3 regions of the Vibrio sp. Vb0667 genome follow, and region 2 is predicted to be linked to each of the others. Evidence: predicted binding sites of a transcription regulator. Region 2 holds the regulator's gene; each other region holds the start of a gene.
What was found. Region 2 encodes CRP, which controls carbon source genes, mostly activating them, when cyclic AMP is high. Its sites were predicted from a motif close to TGTGANNNNNNTCACA; they were not measured.
Positions count from the first base shown of each region.

Region 1: the regulator CRP is predicted to act here: its motif matches at 2,127-2,142, upstream of R8269_RS07280 (glycogen/starch/alpha-glucan phosphorylase).
Region 3: the regulator CRP is predicted to act here: its motif matches at 2,536-2,551, upstream of deoD (purine-nucleoside phosphorylase).

Region 1 is NZ_JAWPOL010000004.1:131,730-136,127, forward strand. It holds gene malT (HTH-type transcriptional regulator MalT) at 1-1,670, opposite strand, end outside; gene R8269_RS07280 (glycogen/starch/alpha-glucan phosphorylase) at 2,406-4,398, shown strand, end outside.
Region 2 is NZ_JAWPOL010000026.1:35,412-39,809, forward strand. It holds gene astD (succinylglutamate-semialdehyde dehydrogenase) at 1-493, shown strand, start outside; gene R8269_RS18640 (DUF1338 domain-containing protein) at 742-1,533, shown strand; gene crp (cAMP-activated global transcriptional regulator CRP) at 1,670-2,302, opposite strand; gene R8269_RS18650 (phosphoribulokinase) at 2,543-3,412, opposite strand; gene R8269_RS18655 (YheU family protein) at 3,556-3,768, opposite strand; gene R8269_RS18660 (hydrolase) at 3,802-4,398, opposite strand, start outside.
Region 3 is NZ_JAWPOL010000004.1:290,513-294,910, reverse strand. It holds gene phrB (deoxyribodipyrimidine photo-lyase) at 1-508, opposite strand, end outside; gene R8269_RS08030 (MerR family transcriptional regulator) at 531-1,331, opposite strand; gene R8269_RS08025 (YbgA family protein) at 1,321-2,271, opposite strand; gene deoD (purine-nucleoside phosphorylase) at 2,670-3,380, shown strand; gene R8269_RS08015 (hypothetical protein) at 3,451-4,398, shown strand, end outside.

The DNA of each region.
Region 1 (4,398 bases), on a different contig from region 2:
GCGGAATCTTGTAGTTCAAAGGCAGCTTGCACGTAACCTTGTGCAATTAAAATCTCGCTTTGCTGCAATATTGCCCATAACGCTTGGTGATATACCTGATACTGACGAGCTAGCTTTTCAGTTTGTTGCATCATCGGCAAAGCACGGTCTAGTTTACCTAGCACGTGGTTAACTTCACCAACAACCGAAGTCGCCACAATTCGGCTACGGTAAATTGTGTTATCAAGTTGGCTAAGCGCTAGCTCCGCTAATTCGAGAGCTTTTTCTGGTTGGTTACTGTTGATAGCCACTTGAGCAAGCAACGCGTTTGCTTGACCTTGATAATGAATATCTAACGCAATGTTACGCTTTTTGTGTTCCTCTTCCGCTTCTTCAAGCAGGTGGCCCACTTGGTTATAACGATGCTGACTTTGAGCCAACCATGCTCGGAGCATCGTAAGTTTTGGGTGGCTGAACAACAGATCATCGTCCAACTTGTTAATTGAGCTTTCCAGTGTGCTGAGTTCGCCTTGGTTAAACATCTTCCAGCCGAATTCGTTTAGGATCTCTACCACTAAGTCCTTATCATTCGATTTTTGTGCATGATGAATCGCTTGGTGTGGTGCTTTTTGCTGTAACCAAGCGATAGCAGCATTGCGGTGGAGATCTTTTTCTTGCTGAGGAATACGAGCTTGGCGCTCATGAGACAAGAACTCGCCAAATAAGTTATGGAATCGGAACCAGTTCTGTTCCCCTTCGAGTGGGTAAATGAATAAGCCGTAACGGTTAAGCGATTCAATCATTCCCAGTGCATCTTCGCGTTGGGTAAGGGCAAACACTAGCTCATCATTGAAGTGGTCAAGCACGGATACTTGCATTAAAAAGTGACGAGTTTCATGATCGAGTAAGTCAAACACTTCTTCGACCAAGTAATCCCACAAGTGCGCGTGATTGAACTGCGATACCGACTCTACAGTTTGTGCCAATGTGCGGTTTTGATGTTGGGCTTGTAATGCGATCAACTGCATCGCCGATGGCCAACCTTCAACATAGGTTCTTAGGCTGTTCGCCATGTCTTCATCAATACCATCGGCGATACGCTGGTTAAAGAAGCGAGTGGTTTCTTCGGTATCAAACGCCAACATCTCGTTGCCGATTTCGATCATTAAATCACGAACACGTAAGTTTGCAGTGCCCAGAGGCGGCGCTGCACGACTGGTTACCACAACGGTGAGGTTGTCTGGCATGTGCTTTAAGAAGAAACGCATGGATTCATGGATTTCATCATTCGTGATTAAATGGTAGTCATCAAGTACCACGTAGCACTCTTGATGAAAGTCAGCCATTTCAGCGAATACTTCGCTAAATAGGGAGCGTAAAGACGAGATCTGACGTTTTTCCGCCAGTTTTTGTGCGTTAGCGCAACTGAAGTTGGTGGCTTTGTTTAATGCTTGAAGCAGATAGTTTACAAAGCGAAAGCCGTCGTTATCGCTGTCATCAATGCTGTACCAACCGACGTTTGGCTTATCGGATAGCCACTGCGCTGCCATTGTTGTTTTTCCGTAACCTGCTGGGGATCGGAATAAAACCAATTTGTAGTAAGGCGCTTGCTGTAGTAAGTCCAACACTCGTGGGCGCACGATGGCATTGTGCAGGCGTCCTGGTCGAGTAAGCTTAGATGGAATCCACATTAGTAGTTATGTCCTTATTTGTGTATACCCAAATGACTGCAACGTGATCATTCTAGTAAAGCCCCCCTTGAAAGCCGTCTTACTGAATGATGTCATCAGCATCAAAAACACTGTTTGAATGCCGGATAATGTCGCTACTGTTGGGGCTTGCGTCCGTCTGAAAAACCATTCCATACGGTCACTTAGATATAAAAGCTAGCGAAAACTAGAAATAACTCACATCGCCTAATTCTAGTTTGTATAAAAAGCGTACAATCCTGTGAGCTGAGTGGGATGTTACGACATCAGAAATGTTCGTTACTTTGATCCACTTCCTAATTCTCAAGGGTTGATGGATTTACCATCAACTACGCCCTTTATTTGTGATTGTCGTCACTTAAATATCGTTTGTTTCGTTAGCGTTAAGATCGCGTTGCACATAGATTACGAAAAGTTCTTCTACGCTGACCGAGTTAATGTGACCGATATTACAATTTTCACATCATCAGATGAGTGGACTATAAAAAGCGTCATGAACGGGTTTTAACCTTTCTCACATTCCATTGTGATCAAAATCACTAAGAACTGGTGCAAAGTTCACTTTGTTGAGATTTGGATCACTAACCTAGCAATGGTACCCCCTCTACGCCCTCAGCCCTCCTCCTTCAAAGGATGAGAATTAGGAGGATGTTTATTCACAGAGGTAAATGCACGATGTATGGCAGATGAATTACCAAAAGACGTGAGAATTTCGTAATGAAACCTACTCAACAAAAACAATTTGACAAGAAGTCGTTCCAAGAAAGCGTAAAGAAACACCTATCTGTAACTTACGCTCATACGATTGAAAACGCAGACAGCCGAGCATGGTACCTAGCAATGGGGCATGCTCTGGCTGAATTTACTACTCTAGATTTGCTTGCGACAGAAGAAGATCCGCGCATTAAAAGTGCGAAGAGCGTTAACTACCTTTCGCTAGAATTCCTTATCGGTCGTTTGACTGGTAACAACCTAATCAGCATGGGTCTGTACGAACAAGTAACAGAAGCAATGGCTGAACTAGGTTACAACCTAACTGATCTGCTAGAAGAAGAGCGCGACCCATCATTGGGTAACGGTGGCCTTGGTCGTCTGGCTGCGTGTTTCATGGATTCATGTGCGGCACAAGAATTCCCAACTGTCGGCTATGGTTTACATTACGAATACGGTCTATTTAAACAGTCATTCAAAGATGGTCGCCAGCAAGAAGCACCTGACGCATGGCGCGGTGTAGAGGGCTACCCCTGGGAAATTGCGCGTCCAGAACTTGCGCAAGAGATCGGTTTCTACGGTCACGTTGAAGTGATTAACGAGAACGGTAAAGAAGTTCGCAAATGGGTACCAGGCATGACAGTAAGAGCAATGCCTTGGGATCTGCCAATTGTGGGTTACGAATCAGACACGGTTTACCCGCTACGTCTTTGGGAATGTCAGGCGATTGCACCATTCTCACTAGCAAGCTTTAACAATGGTGATTACTTCGAAGCTCAGCACGCACTGATCGACGCAGGTAACATCACTAAAGTGCTTTACCCGAATGACAACCACGAGAAAGGTAAAACACTGCGTCTAATGCAGCAGTACTTCCACTCAGCAGCGTCTGTACGTGACATCCTACGTCGCCACGAAGCTGCGGGCTACTCGCTAGCGGATCTACCTAAGCAAGAGACTATCCAGCTTAACGATACACACCCAACGATTGCGATTCCTGAACTAATGCGCATCCTGATGGATGAAAAAGGTTTAGCTTGGGAAGCGGCTTGGGAAATCAGCTCTAAGACATTTGCGTACACCAACCACACGCTACTTCCAGAAGCACTAGAGACATGGCCAGAGTCGCTAATCCAGCACCTGCTACCACGTCACATGGAGATCATTTACGAGATCAACCACCGCTTCCTACAAGACGTACGTGCAATGTGGCCGGGTGATGTCGCGAAGCAACAGAAGCTTTCTATCATCGAAGAAGGTTTCCACCGCATGGTTCGCATGGCAAACCTATGTGTAATCGGCTCTTACGCAGTAAACGGTGTAGCAGCACTTCACTCTGAATTGGTTAAGAAAGACCTATTCCCAGAGTTCCACGAAATGTACCCGACACGTCTACACAACGTAACGAACGGTATTACGCCACGTCGCTGGTTGAAGTTCTGTAACCCAGGTCTGTCTCAGCTTATCACTGAGAAAGTCGGCCCAGAATGGCCAGCGAAACTAGAGCAACTTGAAGGTATTGCGAAGTACGCTACTGACGCGACATTCCAAAAAGAATTCATGGCAGTGAAGAAAGAGAACAAAGAACGCCTAGCAACTTGGGTGAAAGAGAACATGGGTATCGAGCTCGATACTAATGCAATCTTCGATGTTCAAATCAAGCGTCTGCACGAGTACAAACGTCAGCATCTAGACTTGCTACACGTACTGTCTCTGTACCACCGTATTCTTAATGAACCAGGTTTTGAGTGTACGCCACGCGTTGTGTTCTTCGCAGCAAAAGCAGCACCGGGTTACCACCTAGCGAAAGAAATCATCTTCGCAATCAACAAGATTGCAGACAAGGTGAACAACGATCCTCGCATCGGTAACAAGCTGAAAGTGGTATTCATCCCTGACTACCGCGTGAGCATGGCTGAAATCATTATCCCTGCGGCTGACGTTTCTCAACAAATCTCGCTAGCGGGTAAAGAAGCATCAGGTACAGGTAACATGAAGA
Region 2 (4,398 bases):
AATTTCGGTCGCGGCAGCCAAGTTTATTCTTGATGCACAAGCTAATCTACAGTCTCTTGGCGGTGAAAGCTTGATTGAAGCGAAAGCAGGAGAGGCGGCGTTTGTTTCTCCTGGCATCATTGATGTAACGAACATTGCTGAGTTACCAGATGAAGAATACTTCGGCCCACTTCTGCAAGTGGTGCGTTACGAAGGGTTAGACAAAGCCGTGGCGCTAGCAAACGATACGCGCTTTGGCTTATCTGCTGGTTTGGTCTCAACCGACGACCAAGAATGGGAATACTTCGTTGACCACATTCGTGCAGGTATCGTGAACCGTAACCGCCAGCTCACTGGTGCAAGTGGTGATGCGCCATTTGGTGGTCCGGGAGCGTCGGGTAACTTGCGCCCAAGCGCTTACTACGCAGCAGATTACTGTGCGTACCCAATGGCATCAATGGAAGGTCAAGAGACTGTCTTGCCTGCAACATTGAGTCCAGGTGTAGCGCTATAAGTTTTAATAATAGAGTCGCAACTATGCATTGCGGCTCACCTTGCCGGCGCATCATTTAGGTATGGGTTGTAGTGATCGTTGGCAGAACACGAAAAGTGAGCAAAGACTCGGAAAAGCGTGTTGACTGACTGGCATTTACCGTCACAGGTTGATGGTTGCTCGTTCATTATTCTGGACAACTTTTGTTGTGAACGAGCAGCCAACTTCCGCTTACCTTTAAACTCTACATCTCGTAACAAGGAGTCGTTATGACGCCCGATGTGTTATTTGAATCGCTATGGCAAGATTACATTCAACGTCTTTGCCCTTCGGCTGCTAAAGTGCATCAGCTGCTTCAAGAAGATGAGCCTCTGATTAATGATCATATAGCTTTACGTACCTTCAATATCGCGCCTCTTGGTATTGAAACTCTAGCTAAGCCATTTGTAGCTATTGGTTACAAGGCGTGTGGTGATTACGTTTTCGAAAGCAAAAAGCTGGTTGCTAAGCACTATGAGCACCCAGATCCGAAGCAACCTAAAGTATTTATTAGTGAGCTAAAAGTTGAAGAGTGCTCGTCTGAGCTACAAGAGATTGTGAAAAATTTGGTGGCACAAGTCGATGCTGACAAGCTGAACGATAGCGCATTCTTACATGGTGGACGCTTGTGGGATTTAAGCTTTGCTGATTACCAAACGTTGGCTAAAGAAAGTGAGTACGCATCTTGGCTTGCGGCGCATGGTTACGGAGCAAACCACTTCACGGTGAGCGTTAACCAGCTCAATGAATATGAAGAAGTGAAGCAGGTAAACGATCATCTGCGTACCGCTGGGTTTACCATTAATGAAAATGGTGGTGAAGTGAAGGGCACTCCTGAGGTGTTGCTAGAGCAGTCATCGACCATGGCAGATAAAGTAGCGGTTCGTTTTAGCGAAGGCACTGAAATTATCCCTGGCGGGTTTTATGAATTTGCTAAGCGCTATCCGATGGAAAATGGTGATTTGTACCCAGGTTTCGTGGCCGCTTCAGCTGACAAAATCTTTGAAAGCACGAATGGCTAAGTTTTAGGGTTAACCTGTTAAGCTTACTCATTAGTGTTCGCTGCACCCTATCTCATTTGGTCATGAGTAAATAAAAAGCCACCAATGTTGCCATTGGTGGCTTTTATAATTTTGTTCGTGTCACTCTAGTTCGAGATTAACGAGTACCGTAAACCACGATGGTTTTACCGTGAGCAGAGATTAGGTTCTGCTCTTCTAGCATCTTCAAGATACGACCTACTGTCTCACGAGAACAGCCAACAATTTGACCGATTTCTTGACGAGTGATCTTGATTTGCATGCCGTCTGGATGAGTCATTGCGTCTGGTTGTTTTGCAAGGTTCAGAAGCGTCTGAGCGATACGACCAGTTACGTCTAGGAACGCCAGGTCACCCACTTTTTGGCTAGTTACTTGAAGACGACGAGCCATCTGCGCAGAAAGACGCATTAGGATGTCTGGGTTTACTTGGATAAGCTGACGGAACTTCTTGAAAGAAATTTCAGCAACTTCACAAGGAGATTTAGCACGAACCCAAGCTGTGCGCTCTTGGTCTTCCTCGAATAGACCAAGTTCACCAATAAAGTCTCCTTGGTTTAGGTAAGAAAGGATCATCTCCTTACCTTCTTCGTCTTTGATAAGAACCGCAACAGAACCTTTAACGATGTAGTACAAAGTTTCTGCCTTTTCGCCCGCGTGAATTAGCGTGCTCTTTGAAGGGTACTTATGAATATGACAGTGTGAAAGAAACCACTCTAATGTTGGGTCGGTTTGAGGTTTACCTAGAACCATAATATCTCACTTCCTCTGCAGGGTACGCTTGCGCTATCCATATTTTAGCTAAGCCTGAATTAGGCCTACTAGAATAAGAGCACTTTTTATATGCTGCAAGCTCTCTTGTGTTTCGGTAAGAAATAGTATCCTTTTTCGAAAACGATTTCTTGATTTTAATCGTGCCATGATTGAGATTTTGTAAGCAAAACTGTGCACATGATCACGGTATGAAAAGTAAACATCTTCGCAGGCAGGTTTTTAGCCAATTTTCCCTGTTTCGATGAGCTGTTGTAGGATAGGCCGAACTATGAGCTCCATTGCAAAGCTCATCTTACCGCCGGGTACGACAATCGTGTTGTGGCGTGACATGAATGAGCCATCAATCATGGCCAGCAGATATGGGAAGTCGACATTCTTGATACCGCGTAGGCGAATCACCACAAAACTCTCATCCAAACTAGGGATGCCTTTTGCATTAAGTGGGTTGGAAGTATCAACGGTCGGTACGCGCTGGAAGTTGATGTGAGTACGAGAAAACTGCGGAGTGATATAGTTGAGGTAATCGTCCATGGATCGCACGATTGAGTCCATTACCGCTTCACGCGAATGGCCGCGATCGCGAGTGTCACGTACGAATTTTTGTATCCACTCTAAGTTCACAATCGGCACCATGCCGATTAAGAAATCCACATGTTGAGCAACATTAACATCGCCATCGACCACGCCACCATGTAACCCTTCATAAAACAGCACGTCGCTGTTTTCGGGTAAGTCTTGCCACGGTGTAAACGTGCCTGGCATTTGATTGTAGGGAACCGCTTCGTCAAACGTGTGCAGATAACGGCGCACGCTGCCAGTGCCGTCATGCCCGAACTTACGGAAAAACTCTTCTAATCCCGGGAAGTCATTAGCTTGTGGGCCAAAGTAGCTAATGTGTCGACCTTGCTCGCGGGCTTTGCGAATTTCGATGTCCATTTCTGGGCGAGTAAAGCGATGGAAGCTATCGCCTTCAACCCATGCGGGTTTAACGTTCATCATATTGAACATTTTACGGAAGGCTTCAGATGTAGTGGTCGTGCCGGCACCGGACGAACCAGTAACCGCAATAATTGGGTGTTTAGCTGACATGACAAACCTTGTCGAAAATTACTTACCTGTAATGTGCAGTAGAGTTACTACTGCACGGTCGATATCCCACTATAGCACGTAACAATACCTTAGCACGTAACAATACCTTGTCATCGAGTGGGATACGGTAAAATGTGAAGGGTCTAAAATTTTGTTTTATGCTGAATATCGACGGTTTCGTGTAGCTCAGAGAACACGATAACCGCTTCACCTTTTTCCAATTGAGCTTTAACTTGATCAATTTTGTCTTGCAAAGAAACCTCGACGGTTCCGTAATCCGTTCCTTCGCGTAAGACGAATTCACGAATTAAGTTTTCCAATGTTTCCGGCGCAATGTCTTGCCATGGAATGATCATAAATACCTCTAACTTTTATGATGAGCGGCTAGTTTACTGCGTTCGTTGCTTGGATACAGCAGAAAGGTAATCTGCGGCGATACTTTCGTAATACGCAGGCAGCGCTTCCTCCAACCAAAACTTAGGTTTTAACGCCGTTCCTGTCAGGAAGCCAACATGGCCGCCGTGCTCAAAGAGACGGTAATCAATGTTATCTGGCAGAACAAACTTCGGGATCACATCGTCGGTCATGAACGGATCGTCTTTGGCATGGATGATCAGTGTCGGTAGCGTGATTTGCTGTAGTTTACTTAAGCCAGAGCATTGGTCGTAATAATCTTGTGCGTCTTTAAAGCCGTGCAGTGGTGCCGTGATCAAATCATCGAATTCATACAATCGTGTGACACGTTTTATTGAGTTGTAAGACAAAGCGAGCTCGCCATGCAACAAGTGATGTTTTTGCAACGCGTTGCGTTTGAGTGAAGAGAGTAGGTAACGGCGATACACTTTCGAAAAGCCTTGTTCAATACGGTTTGCACACGCTGCTAGGTCTAAAGGCGCTGAGATAATAGTCGCTGCATTCAAAATAGGGTGGTCTTTATATTGGGCTAAATAATTCGCCAACATGTTACCGCCAAGAGAAATACCAAC
Region 3 (4,398 bases), on a different contig from region 2:
GAGGTTTTACTACCGTCGGCATATGGAACTGCGTTAACCAAGCACGCTTGAATGGCGTAAACACCTTAAAATATTCGCCTTGCTTATTAAGAACCGTCGTTGGCGCGTGCACACATTTGTCATGAAACAGTTCAAATTCGATATCGTGAGAAGCTAACGCTTCACTTACTTGTGTATCGAGCTCTCGTTCGTTCACCTCATAGTGAATGTTTGCCATGACAGACGTGGCTTCAAGTGTTTCCGCCCACCCACTAATCACATCTGTACAATCGGAAAACGACGGCACCTCTTTGTACAAAAAAGGAATATTAAGGCTTTCAAGCTCCTCGTTAAGACAGGCTAAGCGACGAGCAATGAGGTCTGCCTGCATCGGCGCCATGTGATGCTCCCGCCACTGCTCTGGCGTCGCGATAAAGCAAGCGACGACAGGCTGACCTGAATCCAATGCCGCTTTGAGTGCCGTGTGGTCTAACGTACGCAAGTCACGTCGAAACCATACTAAAATCATGGTAGCTCCTATCTTTTGTCTACTAAGTTAGGTGTAATTTCTCTATCACTTCAGAGCACCCCATCCGATCACCTAACTGTGCGTGAAGCATTTTGATGGACGCTACTTGTTTAGCAGCTAGCGCTTTGTTGGAGAAAAGGTAGATAAACGAACCATTTTCAACAACCTCGTGATCTAGTAGACCAGAAACATCATCAACCTTATCGATCAAAGTCGTGTGATACCCTTGTTCGCAAAGCTTCGCTGCTTGAATCCAACTCTCAGACTCTCTGTTTTGTTCAAAGCTAATGAGCAGACACTTTCCTTTGGAAGCGGCTTTGTTTTCAGAATCGATAACAAGGGCAAGTCGAGTGATCAAACAAGTCTGAAATAACCCCACCTGCAAGGATCGCAACGATCCTTTTACCATATCTAGCGCATCAAATACTGGGCTAATAAACTGATCAATAACGAGTTTTAGTGGGTACTCTTTAAGAACAGAGGCAAGTAAACTCTCTGCTTTTCCTCGATTCAGGGTAGACAGCGCAAGCAGCATGTTTTCAACTTCTTCGAGTGTGCGAACCTCGTTTTTGACTTCGACATCGGCGCTTTTTCCTAGCAGCCCCTTCACTTTACCAATCGAAATCCCCTTCGCGAGCCAACTCTGGACTTCGCGAATCGTATCGAGATCTTGCTGGCGATAGAGTCTGTGTCCTTTTTCAGTTCGCTGAGGCTGGATCAAGTTGTATCTTCGTTGCCAAGCTCTCAGCGTAACTGGTTTTACACCCGTGATTTCTGCGACATCTCGGATCGCGTATAGTTTTTCTTCTGAACTACAAACCATAGCGTAATCTCATCTCCTGCGGATACGGTTCTAAAAACTTCTGTTTTGCTAAATACTCGTCTGGGTAAGTATTTAAGTAATGCTTAATCAATGTAAGTGGTGCTAGCAGAGGCAGCATTCCGATTCGGTAGTCGTGAATCACTGTCGCTAACTCTTCTTTTTCTTCTTTAGTTAGTGAGCGTTTGAAGTACCCTTGTAAATGCATCAACACATTTGTGTTGTTTTTTCGGCTAGCCCGATTCGTTAACGCCTTCATCAGTCCTAAACGATACTCTTGGTAAAAGTCTTCAATTTCATAATTAGCGACATCAGCGACTAAGCGGCCAAGGGAGCGGTATGACTCTGGGTGGTGTGCCATTAACGTCAGTTTGTAGCGCGAATGAAAGTCGATGATTTTGCCACGAGTAGGCTCACCATCCATCGAGTCGTAAAAGTCATTTAGACAAAATACTCGAGTAATAAAATTTTCTTTCAATACAGGGTCGTTAAGTCTGCCATCCTCTTCAACAGGCAACCAAGGCATTTTTTGCATCAATGTTTGCGTATACAAGCCAACACCTTCTTTCGCAGCACTGTTCTTGCTGTAAACCTTGACTCGCTCCATGCCACAAGTTGGTGACTTGGCACAAACGATGTAACCACAAAGCTGCTCGCTTTGAAGTTCTTCTACTTTATTGGCCGAGTAAGTGAGCATATTGTCGGTATGATCATTTTCTGGATTTTTGGTTTCAACCAATGCAACACGCTCTTCATTAGAAACAAGACGAATGGTTGGACGGGGTACTGGCATACCTACGCCGACTTCAGGGCATACCGAAATAAAGTCAAAATACGGGCTGAGCTCTTTAGTCACAAAGTTGCTCACCTTATGACCAGAGTCAAAACGCACTCGTTCACCCAAAACACACGAACTGATACCTACTTTGATTGAAGATTCCATGATGACGCATCCCTATACAAAAAGTTTTGTTGTATAACTTATAGCAAGCCTTTCCAGATTGTACAAGAAAATAAGTTGTACAATTTAATCGTTTTACTTCACTCGAAAGTATTTCGATCAACCAGCTGTCAGAAAAAAGTTTGGCCCAAAAACAAAGAATTTGTGCGCGCAATCGACAAACTGCTCAAAAGCAAATCGATTGCTCTTTTGATTTCAACAGATTTGGTTATCAATAGTAGTTGCAGTTTCTAAATGCGTGGTTTTTGTGACTAAGCTCTCAAGGGGCCACTGTACGTCCCGATATTATTGCCTCAACGAAAACGAACAAGTTCAACAGAATTGGTAATAGCGTTCTATAATAGAGGCGTTTTATCAAAACAAAACTTTGGAGAGCACTTATGGCAACCCCACACATTAACGCACAACCAGGTGATTTCGCTGAAACAGTTCTGATGCCAGGCGACCCGTTGCGCGCTAAATACATCGCTGAAACGTTCCTAGAAGATGTGAAACAAGTTTGTGACGTTCGCAACATGTTCGGCTTTACTGGCACTTACAAAGGCAAAAAAGTTTCTGTAATGGGCCACGGCATGGGTATCCCGTCTTGCTGTATCTACGTACACGAGCTAATCGCTGAATACGGCGTGAAAAACGTTATCCGTGTGGGTAGCTGTGGTGCAGTACGTGACGACGTGAAACTAATGGACGTTGTTATCGGTATGGGTGCTTCTACAGACTCTAAAGTTAACCGTATCCGTTTCAACAACCACGATTTCGCAGCAATCGCTGATTACGGTCTTCTAGAAGAAGCAGTTAACCAAGCGCGCGCTCAGGAAGTGCCTGTAAAAGTAGGTAACGTATTCTCTGCTGACCTGTTCTACACACCAGAAGCAGACATCTTCGAGAAGATGGAAAAACTAGGCATCCTAGGTGTAGACATGGAAGCGGCTGGTATCTACGGCGTAGCAGCTGACCTAGGCGCGAAAGCACTGACTATCCTGACAGTTTCTGACCACATCATCCGTGGTGAAAAACTAAGCTCAGAAGAGCGTCAGAAGTCGTTCAACGACATGATGAAAGTTGCACTAGAAACTGCAATCAACATCTAAGAGCAAATAGTAAGTAATAATTTGCAGCCAGAGTTATGCTGGCTGCCCGAATTATCCCGAGGGGGCGATTGTGTCTAACGGCGAACTGCCAAAAGACGCAGATGGGTTACAACTCAACTTTTGTAAAACATTGGCGTGTGACAACTTTGGATTGAGTGATGCAAAGCGTTACGTTCTGCAACATGCGAACCCTAAGCGTCCGGCGATGGTATGCCGTGAATGTGGAGCTTTCCCCCCCTTACTTAATAATCGCGATGTCGTGAACGAACTTCATCGCCTGCGGCACGTCCACAGTGACGGGTTGCCTGCTTGCCGTAATGATGATTGCGACAACTTTGGACTTTCTGTCCACACTCACAAACACCTCTATCACGCTTTCGGTTACAGTGGCGATCGCCAACGTTACCGCTGTAAAGTGTGTCAAAGTACCTTTGTCGACAAGTGGTCTGGTGCCAACAAGAAGCTTCAATTTCAAGAGAACTTGATGGGTTTATTGTTTACGGGATATTCCGTACGAGAAATCTGCCGCAAGCTTAGTATTAACCCAAAAACCTTTTACGATCATGTTGACCATATAGCTAGCCGCTGCCGCCGCAAGCTGGCAACCATTGATGCGCGCTGGGTAAACCACGCAACGCATTATGAATTGGCCTCAAACTATATTGCATTGCAACCGAACAGCAATAATGGTGTGTATTGGATTGTTTCTGGCGAAGCGCATTCTGGCTATATTCTTTGCCAGCACGTCAATTATTCCGCTGATGAAGAGCCAATCGCAACTCTCGATCATAATCCTTACGATGAGGTGTCTCGTTTTGTTTCCCAGGAGTACGTAGCGGAAGCAAGTGAGCCGCTTGCGGAACCTTCTCATCACCTCAGAGAGCGAATTGACCAAAAATACCAAACAATTTTGGCTCGCGGTAACGTAGAAGACCCTCTTGGTAATCTATCTGTATTTCATTACCCTTCAAAAGGGGCATTAGTCCGTCCGCCATACACCTCGTATGCACACTATTTG